2 regions of the Nocardioides sp. Leaf374 genome follow, and region 2 is predicted to be linked to the other one. Evidence: predicted binding sites of a transcription regulator. Region 2 holds the regulator's gene; the other holds the start of a gene.
What was found. Region 2 encodes LexA, which represses DNA repair genes until DNA is damaged. Its sites were predicted from a motif close to TCGAACANNTGTTCGA; they were not measured.
Positions count from the first base shown of each region.

Region 1: the regulator LexA is predicted to act here: its motif matches at 1,851-1,866, upstream of ruvC (crossover junction endodeoxyribonuclease RuvC).

Region 1 is NZ_CAKASO010000011.1:95,255-99,590, reverse strand. Features, by position in the region: gene ruvB (Holliday junction branch migration DNA helicase RuvB) at 1-527, opposite strand, end outside; gene ruvA (Holliday junction branch migration protein RuvA) at 577-1,173, opposite strand; gene ruvC (crossover junction endodeoxyribonuclease RuvC) at 1,170-1,805, opposite strand; gene LPA27_RS07745 (YebC/PmpR family DNA-binding transcriptional regulator) at 1,957-2,724, opposite strand; gene pdxT (pyridoxal 5'-phosphate synthase glutaminase subunit PdxT) at 2,806-3,405, opposite strand; gene LPA27_RS07735 (hypothetical protein) at 3,467-4,312, opposite strand; gene LPA27_RS07730 (TasA family protein) at 4,309-4,336, opposite strand, start outside.
Region 2 is NZ_CAKASO010000001.1:134,279-138,614, reverse strand. Features, by position in the region: gene LPA27_RS00720 (MXAN_6640 family putative metalloprotease) at 1-1,247, opposite strand, end outside; gene lexA (transcriptional repressor LexA) at 1,382-2,158, opposite strand; gene LPA27_RS00710 (LysM peptidoglycan-binding domain-containing protein) at 2,529-2,858, shown strand; gene LPA27_RS00705 (hypothetical protein) at 2,996-3,361, opposite strand; gene LPA27_RS00700 (mismatch-specific DNA-glycosylase) at 3,478-3,981, shown strand; gene LPA27_RS00695 (alcohol dehydrogenase catalytic domain-containing protein) at 3,986-4,336, opposite strand, start outside.

The DNA of each region.
Region 1 (4,336 bases), on a different contig from region 2:
TCGAGGTGGGCGGTGAAGCCGAAGCGGTCACGCAGCGGGCCGGGCAGCAGCCCGGCACGGGTGGTCGCGCCGACGAGGGTGAAGGGCGGGATCTCGAGCGGGATGGCGGTGGCGCCGGGCCCCTTGCCGATGACGACGTCGACGCGGAAGTCCTCCATCGCCATGTAGAGCATCTCCTCCGCCGGGCGCGACATCCGATGGATCTCGTCGACGAAGAGGACCTCGCCCTCGTTCATCCCCGACAAGATCGCGGCCAGATCGCCGGCGTGGGTGATGGCCGGGCCGCTGGTCAGGCGCAGCGGTGCGGTCATCTCGTGGGCGATGATCATGGCCAGCGTGGTCTTGCCGAGACCCGGCGGGCCCGACAGCAGCACGTGGTCGGGCGAGCGCCCGCGCATCCGCGCCGCCTCCAGCACCAGGCCCAGCTGGTCGCGCACCCGGGCCTGCCCGACGACCTCGTCGAGGCTGCGCGGTCGCAGCGCGGCCTCGACCGCACGCTCGTCGCCCTCGGCCTCGGCGGCGGTCAGGGACCCGAAGTAGGCGTCCTCGGCGGCCGCGAGGTCCTCCTCGCGCACGTCAGGCCCTGCTCAGCGAGCGCAGCGCGGCGCGCAGGAGCGCCGCGACGTCGGGCACCGGCCCCGCCTCGGGGGCCACGGCGTCGACGGCCTTCTCGGCGTCCTTCGCCGACCAGCCCAGACCGACCAGACCGGTCGCCACCTGCTCACGCCACGGCTCGGCCGAGGCGGCGGCTGGCGCCGAGCGACCGCCGACGGGCGCGCCGAGGCGGTCTTTGAGCTCCAGGATGATCCGCTGCGCGCCCTTCTGCCCGATGCCGGGCACGCGCGTGAGGGTCTTGACGTCCTCGGCCGAGACTGCGCGGCGCAGGTCGTCGGGCGCGAGCACGGCCAGCACCGCCTGGGCCAGCTTGGGACCGACGCCGGAGGCGGTCTGCACGAGTTCGAAGCAGGCCTTCTCGTCGTCGTCGAGGAAGCCGAAGAGCGTCAGGGAGTCCTCGCGCACCACCATGCTGGTGGGCAGGGTCGCCGGCTGCCCCACGCGCAGCGACGCCAGGGTGCCGGGGGTGCAGAGCAGCTCGAGCCCCACGCCGCCCACCTCGAGGACGGCGCTGGACAGGCCCACCGTGGCCACCTGGCCGTGCACGAACGCGATCACCTGCTGCTCCTCCCGGCCGCGACCTCGGCGGCCTGCTCCAACGCGCGCCTGCGCGCCTGCTGCTGGACGGCCCGCTGGGCCCTGACCTGGGCGTCGACCTGCGCCTGCCGGTGGGCGCGCGCGCCGCTGGCCCCGACGGCGGCGTCGAGGCGCTGCTGGGCCCCGCCGCGCCAGATGTGGGTGATGGCCAGGGCCAGGGCGTCGGCCGCGTCGGCCGGCTTCGGCGGCGCGTCGAGGCGCAGGATCCGGGTCACCATCGCCCCGACCTGCTGCTTGTCGGCGCGACCGTTGCCCGAGACCGCGGCCTTGACCTCGCTGGGGGTGTGCAGCGCGATCGGCAGCCCGCGTCGCGCCGCGCACACCATGGCGATCCCGCTGGCCTGCGCCGTGCCCATCACCGTGCTCACGTCGGAGCGGGCGAAGACCCGCTCCACCGCGACGGCGTCGGGTGAGAACTCGTCGAGCCAGGCGTCCACGCCCTTCTCGATGGTGACCAGGCGCTCCGCGACCGGCAGGTGCGAGGAGGTCCGCACCACGTTGACGTCGACGAGGGTCAGCGGGCGGCCCACCGACCCCTCCACCACCCCGAGGCCGCAGCGGGTCAGGCCGGGGTCGATCCCGAGCACCCGCATCGCGCCTCCTGTCCTGCCACCGGGCCTCGGTGGGCCGGCGTCGTGTCGAACATGTGTTCGCAGGCAACGCTACCCACCACGACCGGCCTGGGCCGCGGCGACACGCGGGCCGGGGCCCAGCCTCGGGAGCAGCCTCGGGAGCGGCCTCGGGTCAGGCGTCCTCGAGCTGGGCCATGACGTCGTCGGCCACGCCGAAGTTGGCGTAGAGGTTCTGCACGTCGTCGAGGTCCTCCAGGACGTCGACGAGGCGGAACATCTTGGCCGCGGCGTCCTTGTCGAGCGCGACCTGCATGTCGGGCACGAAGGAGGCGTCGGCGGAGTCGTAGTCGATGCCGGCGCTCTGCAGCGCGGTGCGCACCGCCACCAGGTCGGTGGGCTCGGAGACGACCTCGAAGGCCTCCCCCAGGTCGTTGACGGCGTCGGCGCCGGCCTCGAGGGTCGCCTCGAGCACGTCGTCCTCGGAGACGGTCTTCCCCTCCTGCTGCGCGGGCACCACGACGACGCCCTTGCGGTGGAAGAGGAAGGACACCGAGCCCGGGTCGGCCAGCGAGCCGCCGTTGCGGGTCATGGCGGTGCGGACCTCCATGGCGGCGCGGTTCTTGTTGTCGGTGAGGCACTCGATGAGCATCGCGACGCCGGAGGGGCCGTAGCCCTCGTACATGATCGTCTGGTAGTCGGCGCCGCCGGTCTCCGCACCGGAGCCGCGCTTGACCGCGCGGTCGATGTTGTCGTTGGGCACCGAGGACTTCTTGGCCTTCTGGATGGCGTCGTAGAGCGTCGGGTTGCCGGTGGGGTCACCGCCGCCCATGCGGGCCGCGACCTCGATGTTCTTGATCAGCTTGGCGAACATCTTGCCGCGCTTGGCGTCGATCGCGGCCTTCTTGTGCTTGGTGGTCGCCCACTTGGAGTGCCCCGACATGCGTTCCCTCTTCCCGTCCGTCCACGCCCTGCTCCCGGCGCACCGGGGCGGTCGTGCTTGTCGAAGTGCTGCGCCGGCCGGTCAGGGCTCCCGGACCAGGTCGAGGAACAACCCGTGGATGCGGGTGTCCTCGCCGACCTCGGGGTGGAACGAGGTGGCCATGAGCGGGCCCTGCCGGACCGCGACGATCCTACCCACGGCCGGACCGTGCGCCACACGCGCGAGCACCTCGACGTCGTCGTCGACGGCCTCCACCCAGGGCGCGCGGATGAAGACGGCGTGCACCGGGGAGTCGAGGCCGGCCACGTCGAGCGGGCCCTCGAAGGAGTCGACCTGGCGCCCGAAGGCGTTGCGGCGCACCGTGACGTGCAGCCCGCCGAGGGTCTCCTGCCCGGGCGCGGCGTCCTCGACGCGGTCGGCCAGCATGATCATCCCCGCGCAGGTGCCGAGCACCGGCAGACCCTCGGCGATCCGCTCGCGCAGCGGTCCGAGCAGGTCGAAGACCCTCGCCAGGCGGATCATCGTGGTCGACTCGCCGCCCGGCACGACCAGCGCGTCGACGGCGGCCAGCTCCGCCGCGCGGCGTACGCCGGTCGCCTCGGCCCCCAGCGCCCGCAGCGCGCGGACGTGGTCGACCACGTCGCCCTGGAGGGCGAGGACTCCGATGCGGGGTGACGGCACCGGGCGATCGTAGGGCCGGGCCCGGAGCCCCGCGCGGGCAGGTGGGACCGCGCGGGGCGGGTCAGGTGGTGGAGAAGGTGCTGGTCGCGGTGGTGGCGTTGCCGGCGGCGTCGACGGCACGGACGGTGAGGGTGAAGGCCGCCGCCCCGAAGGTGTTGGGGTAGGCGGACTCGGGCGAGCTCGGCACCCGCCAGGCCGTGCCGCCGACCAGCGTGGCCGGCTGCTGGCCGAGCAGGCAGGTGGCCGAGGCCCACGCCGACCCGTTCCAGCACACCGTGCTCGCACCCAGGCCCGTGCCGCTGCGCCGCTCCAGGCGGTAGGTGACCGCGGTGGTGGCGACGTTGTCCGACGTGGAGCCGCAGGCCACCCCGCCCGCCGGGCAGCCGGCGGCGACCTTGGTCGAGAACGAGCTGGACGAGGAGGACGTGCCGGTGGTCGGGAAGCCCACGGTGAGCGCGGGGGCGACGGTGTCGGAGGAGCCGGCCACCGGCACCGCGACCCGGTCGGACTCCTTGCTCCAGGCGGCGCCGACGGTGGCGACGAGGGAGTAGTAGGCGGTCGCCAGGACGGGCGCGCCCGCGTCGGAGCAGGTCGTGGTGGGGGCCGTGGTGGCGCAGGCCTGCACGCTGGTGCCGCCCGTGGCCGCGCTCCAGCGCAGCACCCGGTACGTGCCGGCCGTGCCGGTGCCCGCCGGCGTGGCCGCCCAGCTCAGGGTCACCGCTCCCGCCAGCGAGCGGCTGCCCACCGGCGACGTCGGCCTGGCGATCGCCCCGCTGGTGAGCTCCCCGCTGGTCGCGGCGGCGGAGTCGGAGAAGGCGGCCAGCGTTGCGCGGGGCGACGCCCCGAGGGCCGCGCCGACGCCCAGCCCCAGCAGGAGCGCGAGCACCACGACCACGGGGCGGCTCACGGGGCGACCTGGCTGGCGACGAGC
Region 2 (4,336 bases):
CTGCCCTCGGCGTAGGCGCGGCCGGGGCGCAGGTTGGCGTCGGCGAAGCGGGCGAAGGACTCGCTCAGGGACACGTCGTGCTGGCGGCGCAGCACCTGCTCGACGGCCTGGGTGGAGTACTCGTCACGGTCGCCGGCGGCGGCGCCGGCGCGCTCCCAGATCTTGCGCACCAGCACGGGCAGTCCGCCGACCGCGGCGGGGTGGCGCTCGGTGAGGTGGCGGAAGAAGATCCAGTCGCCGTAGACCGCGAGGTCCTCGTCGCGGTCCATCGACTGCCGCGGGTGGGAGAGCGGGCTGTCGGCGAGGTACTGCACGTTGTCGTTCACCGAGTCGAAGAGCTCGTCCTCGGCCCAGGTGGCGGTGGCCTCGATGAGCCAGCCGTCCTCGCCGGCGTCGTAGGCGTACTGGACGGCGTGGAAGTACTCGTGCGCCGCGGTCACCTGGAGGTTCTCGGTCGGCAGGTTCGTGGGGAACTGCCCGGTGCGGTAGTCGTTGTCGAGCACGCAGTAGGCGGGCACGGCGCGCGCGTCGTCGGGCACGTCGTCGTCGGAGGTGCAGTAGCCGTAGAAGCTCATGCTGCCGACGTCGCCGAGGTAGACGTCGGTGCGGGCGTCGCCGCCCTTGGCGCCGTCGGGCAGCGGCGTGCGGTAGCCCGCGCCGGCGTAGGTGTCGTGCACGTCCTGCAGCGTCGAGAGCGCGAAGTCGACGTAGTCGGGGACCCCGTTGCTCGCGCCGCCGTCACCGTCGCCGTCGTCCTTGGCGGAGACGTTGTTGCCCCTGCTCTGGTCGGTGCCGTCCGTGACGTAGTGCACGCAGAGGTCGTCGGTGCAGATGCGCTGCACGGCGTCGCCCTCGTAGTCGAGGTAGCCGTCACCGCGCCTGTCGGTCGGCCGGGCGAGGTAGGCCGCGGCCTCCGCGCGGTCGGCGGGGGAGAGGGCGTCCATGCTCAGCGCGAGGTCGCGCAGCGCCCCCGTGAGGTCGGCCTCGCCGGCCTGCGTGAGGGTCTGCTGGGCCTCCGCGGGGCTGGTCGCCGGGTCGACCAGCGTCTCGACCACTGCGAGGGCCGCGAGGGCGTGCTCGTCCGGCGTCTCGGTCCCGTCCACACCGGGCAGCCCAGGGAGCCCGGGGACCTCGGGCAGGTCGACCTGGGGGGCGGCCACGGCCGTGCCGGGCAGGGCCGAGACCGTCAGGGTCGAGACGGACAGGGCGCCCGCGAGGAGCAGGGCGGACAGGGGACGAAGGCGCACGTCGGGCACTCCAGTGGGTCGAGGGTTCCGGCTCTCGCTCCAGGCTCTCACGGGTCGCCGACACGCACGCCGGCCCGTCCTCCGCGGGGAGGACGGGCCGGCCCCGGGGTGTCCCGGGTGGGTGCGGCGGCGGGCTAGACGCTGCGCAGGACCGCGGTGACGACGCCCAGGATCGTGGCGTGGGTGCCGTCGATCGGGTCGTAGGCCTCGTTGTGCGGCAGCAGCCAGACCTGGCCGTTCTTGCGCTGCAGGGTCTTCACCGTCGCCTCGCCGTCGATGAGGGCGGCGACGATGGTGCCGTTGTCGGCGGTCTGCTCCTTGCGGATGACGACGTAGTCGCCGCTGCAGATCGCCGCGTCGATCATCGAGTCGCCCACGACCTCGAGCAGGAAGAGCTGCCCCTCGCCGACGAGCTGCTTGGGCAGGGGGAAGACGTCCTGCACCTGCTCCTCGGCCAGGATCGGGCCGCCGGCCGCGATCCGGCCGACGACCGGGACGTAGGTGGCGGCCGGCACGGAGTCGCCGACACCGGTCTCGTCGTAACCGCTCTCCTCGGCCGCCGAGATCGACCGGCGGGCGGCCATCACCTCGGGCAGGAAGACCTCCAGCGCCCGGGGCCGGTTGGGGTCGCGCTTGAGGAAGCCCTTCTCCTCGAGCACCTTGAGCTGGTGGGCGACGCTCGAGGTGCTGGTGAGGCCGACAGCGTTGCCGATCTCGCGCATGCTCGGCGGGTAGCCGCGCTTCTCGATCGCGTCGCGGATGGTGGCCAGCACCCGCAGCTGCCGCGGGGTGAGGCCGGTGGCGTCGGGTGCACCGTCGGGCAGCTCGGTCACCGTGCCGTCCGCCGTGCCGTCGGTCGGGCCCTCCGTGGGACCGCCCCCGGTCCGCCCCCGGGTGTCCTTGGTCGCCATCGTCTGCCTCTCCGCTGGTCGGTGCCACCGATCGGTGTCGCTGGTCGCCCGGTCGGGCGACGTGCTCACCATGCCAGGAGGCTCCGAGGGTTTCAAACACCTGTTCGAACGGCGTGTCGGACCGTTCGCGACGCCCAAGGCCCGCGGGTCCGGGCCTCCCTGCCGGACGGGCGGTCGAACAGATGTTCGTCCGACCCCTTGTGCTGTTCGAACGCGTGATCTAACGTCGTACACATGTTCGATCGAACGTGTGGTCGATCCGGTGCTCGACGGCGGTCCTCCAGGACTGTCGGTGGTCACCACTAGACATCACTTCGTCCACCTCGAGCTCCACCCCACGGCTGACCGCCCCCTTCCCCAGGAGGTCCCCATGAGCACCACGATCCAGCACCCCGCCGCATCCCGTGTCGCCACGCACCACGTGCGGCTGACCCGGCGTGGGCGACTCGTGGTGTTCACGCTCTCGCTCCTGGCCATCCTCGCCGTCGGCGTGTGGTTGGCCGCCGGGTCGGTGGCCACCTCCCAGGCGCAGCCCACCGAGGTGATCGTGGTCGGCACCGGCGAGACGCTGTGGGACATCGCGGCCGACGTCGCCGACGACGGTGACGTGCGCTCGACGATCGTCGAGATCCAGCAGCTCAACGACCTCGACGGCGGCATGGTCGCCGCGGGCCAGCGTCTGCGCATCCCGCTGGCGTGACCTCGGGCGCCGTCGTCGGCGCCCCCATCGACATCACCGGTCGCTTCGACCCCGGCCGGTGAGCAGCGGGGAAGGTGCAGGAGGGCGGGCCCCACCGGGCCCGCCCTCCTCTGCCGTCCAGGGGTGCTGCCAGCCGGTCAGCGCGCCGCGCGGCGTCCGCCGGGCGGGCGCGGCGCGGTCGGCTCGAGGTCCTCGCCGTCGCCGTCCGGGGCGGCGCCGGTCGGTGTGCTGGTGATGCCGAGCTCGCGGAGCAGGCGTGCCACCAGCAGGAGGCCGACGAAGAGACACGCCACGGCCCCGACCGAGGCCAGGGCGAGGAACGCCCAGGAGCCGGAGTCGCCGTCGCGGGCAGTGGTGCCGAAGTCGATCGCGGCGTAGACGAGGTAGCCCCAGGCCACGACGGCCGCCGTCACGGCCAGGGCCAGCGCCAGCAGGCGCGGGCGCAGCTGGCGGGGCGGCCGGGTGCCCTTGCGCGAGCCTGCTCGCTTGCCCGCTGTCGCCACGGGCTCATTCTGTCCGATCGTCCGTGAGTTCGCAGCGCGACACCACCATCGCGTCGCGCCCGTCGACCCGGTGCCCTGACCCGGTGGCTGGACCCGGTGGCTGGCACGGTGGGGGCATGGAGGTCCTCCCCGACATCGTGGCCGCGGAGCCGGCGATCGTGTTCTGCGGCCTGGCCGGCGCCGACTCGACCCGCACCCGGGAGCACTACTACGACTCGCCCGGCAACTCCTTCTGGGAGTCGGTGCACCTGTCCGGTCTCTCGCCGCGTCGGTTGCGGCCGGAGGAGGACCGTGAGGTGGCCGCCCTCGGTCTCGGCCTCACCGACCTGGTCGGCCACTGGGACCCGCGGTGGGTCGAGGTCGACGAGCTCGTCGCCAAGGTGGGGCGCTGGCGGCCCGACTGGCTGGCCTTCACCAGCAAGGGTGTCGCCCACGAGGCCGCGCGTGCGCTGGGTCGACGCGCGCACCCCCGTCTCGGCGCCCACGACTGGTACGTCGGGACCGCGCAGGTCTTCGTGCTGCCCGGGACGAGCGGGGCCAACCATCGTCGGGACTACGACGGTCGGCCCACGCGCGTCGCGTGGTGGCGCGAGCTGGCCCAGCTGGCCGGTCGCGCCTGAGTCCTCAGTTGACGGTGAGCACCATCCGGAAGCGCGCGTCGCCGGCCATCATCCGGGCGTAGGCCTCGTTGGCCTGCTCCAGCGGCATGGTCTCGATCTGCGCCTCGACGCCGGTGAGGGCGCTGAAGTTCAGGGTGTCCTCGCTGTCGGCCGCGGTGCCCGAGGCGTGACCGGCCACGGAGCCGTTGATCGGGATGAGGGCGGCGGCCGGCACGGGGATGGGCTGCTCGGCCGCGCCGACCACGACCAGCTCGCCGTCGACGCCCAGGCCGGGGATGGTGGAGGCGACGGCCTCGCCGTTGGTGACAGTGGAGAGCACGACGCGGGCGCCGCCGAGCTTGGCCAGCTCCTCGCC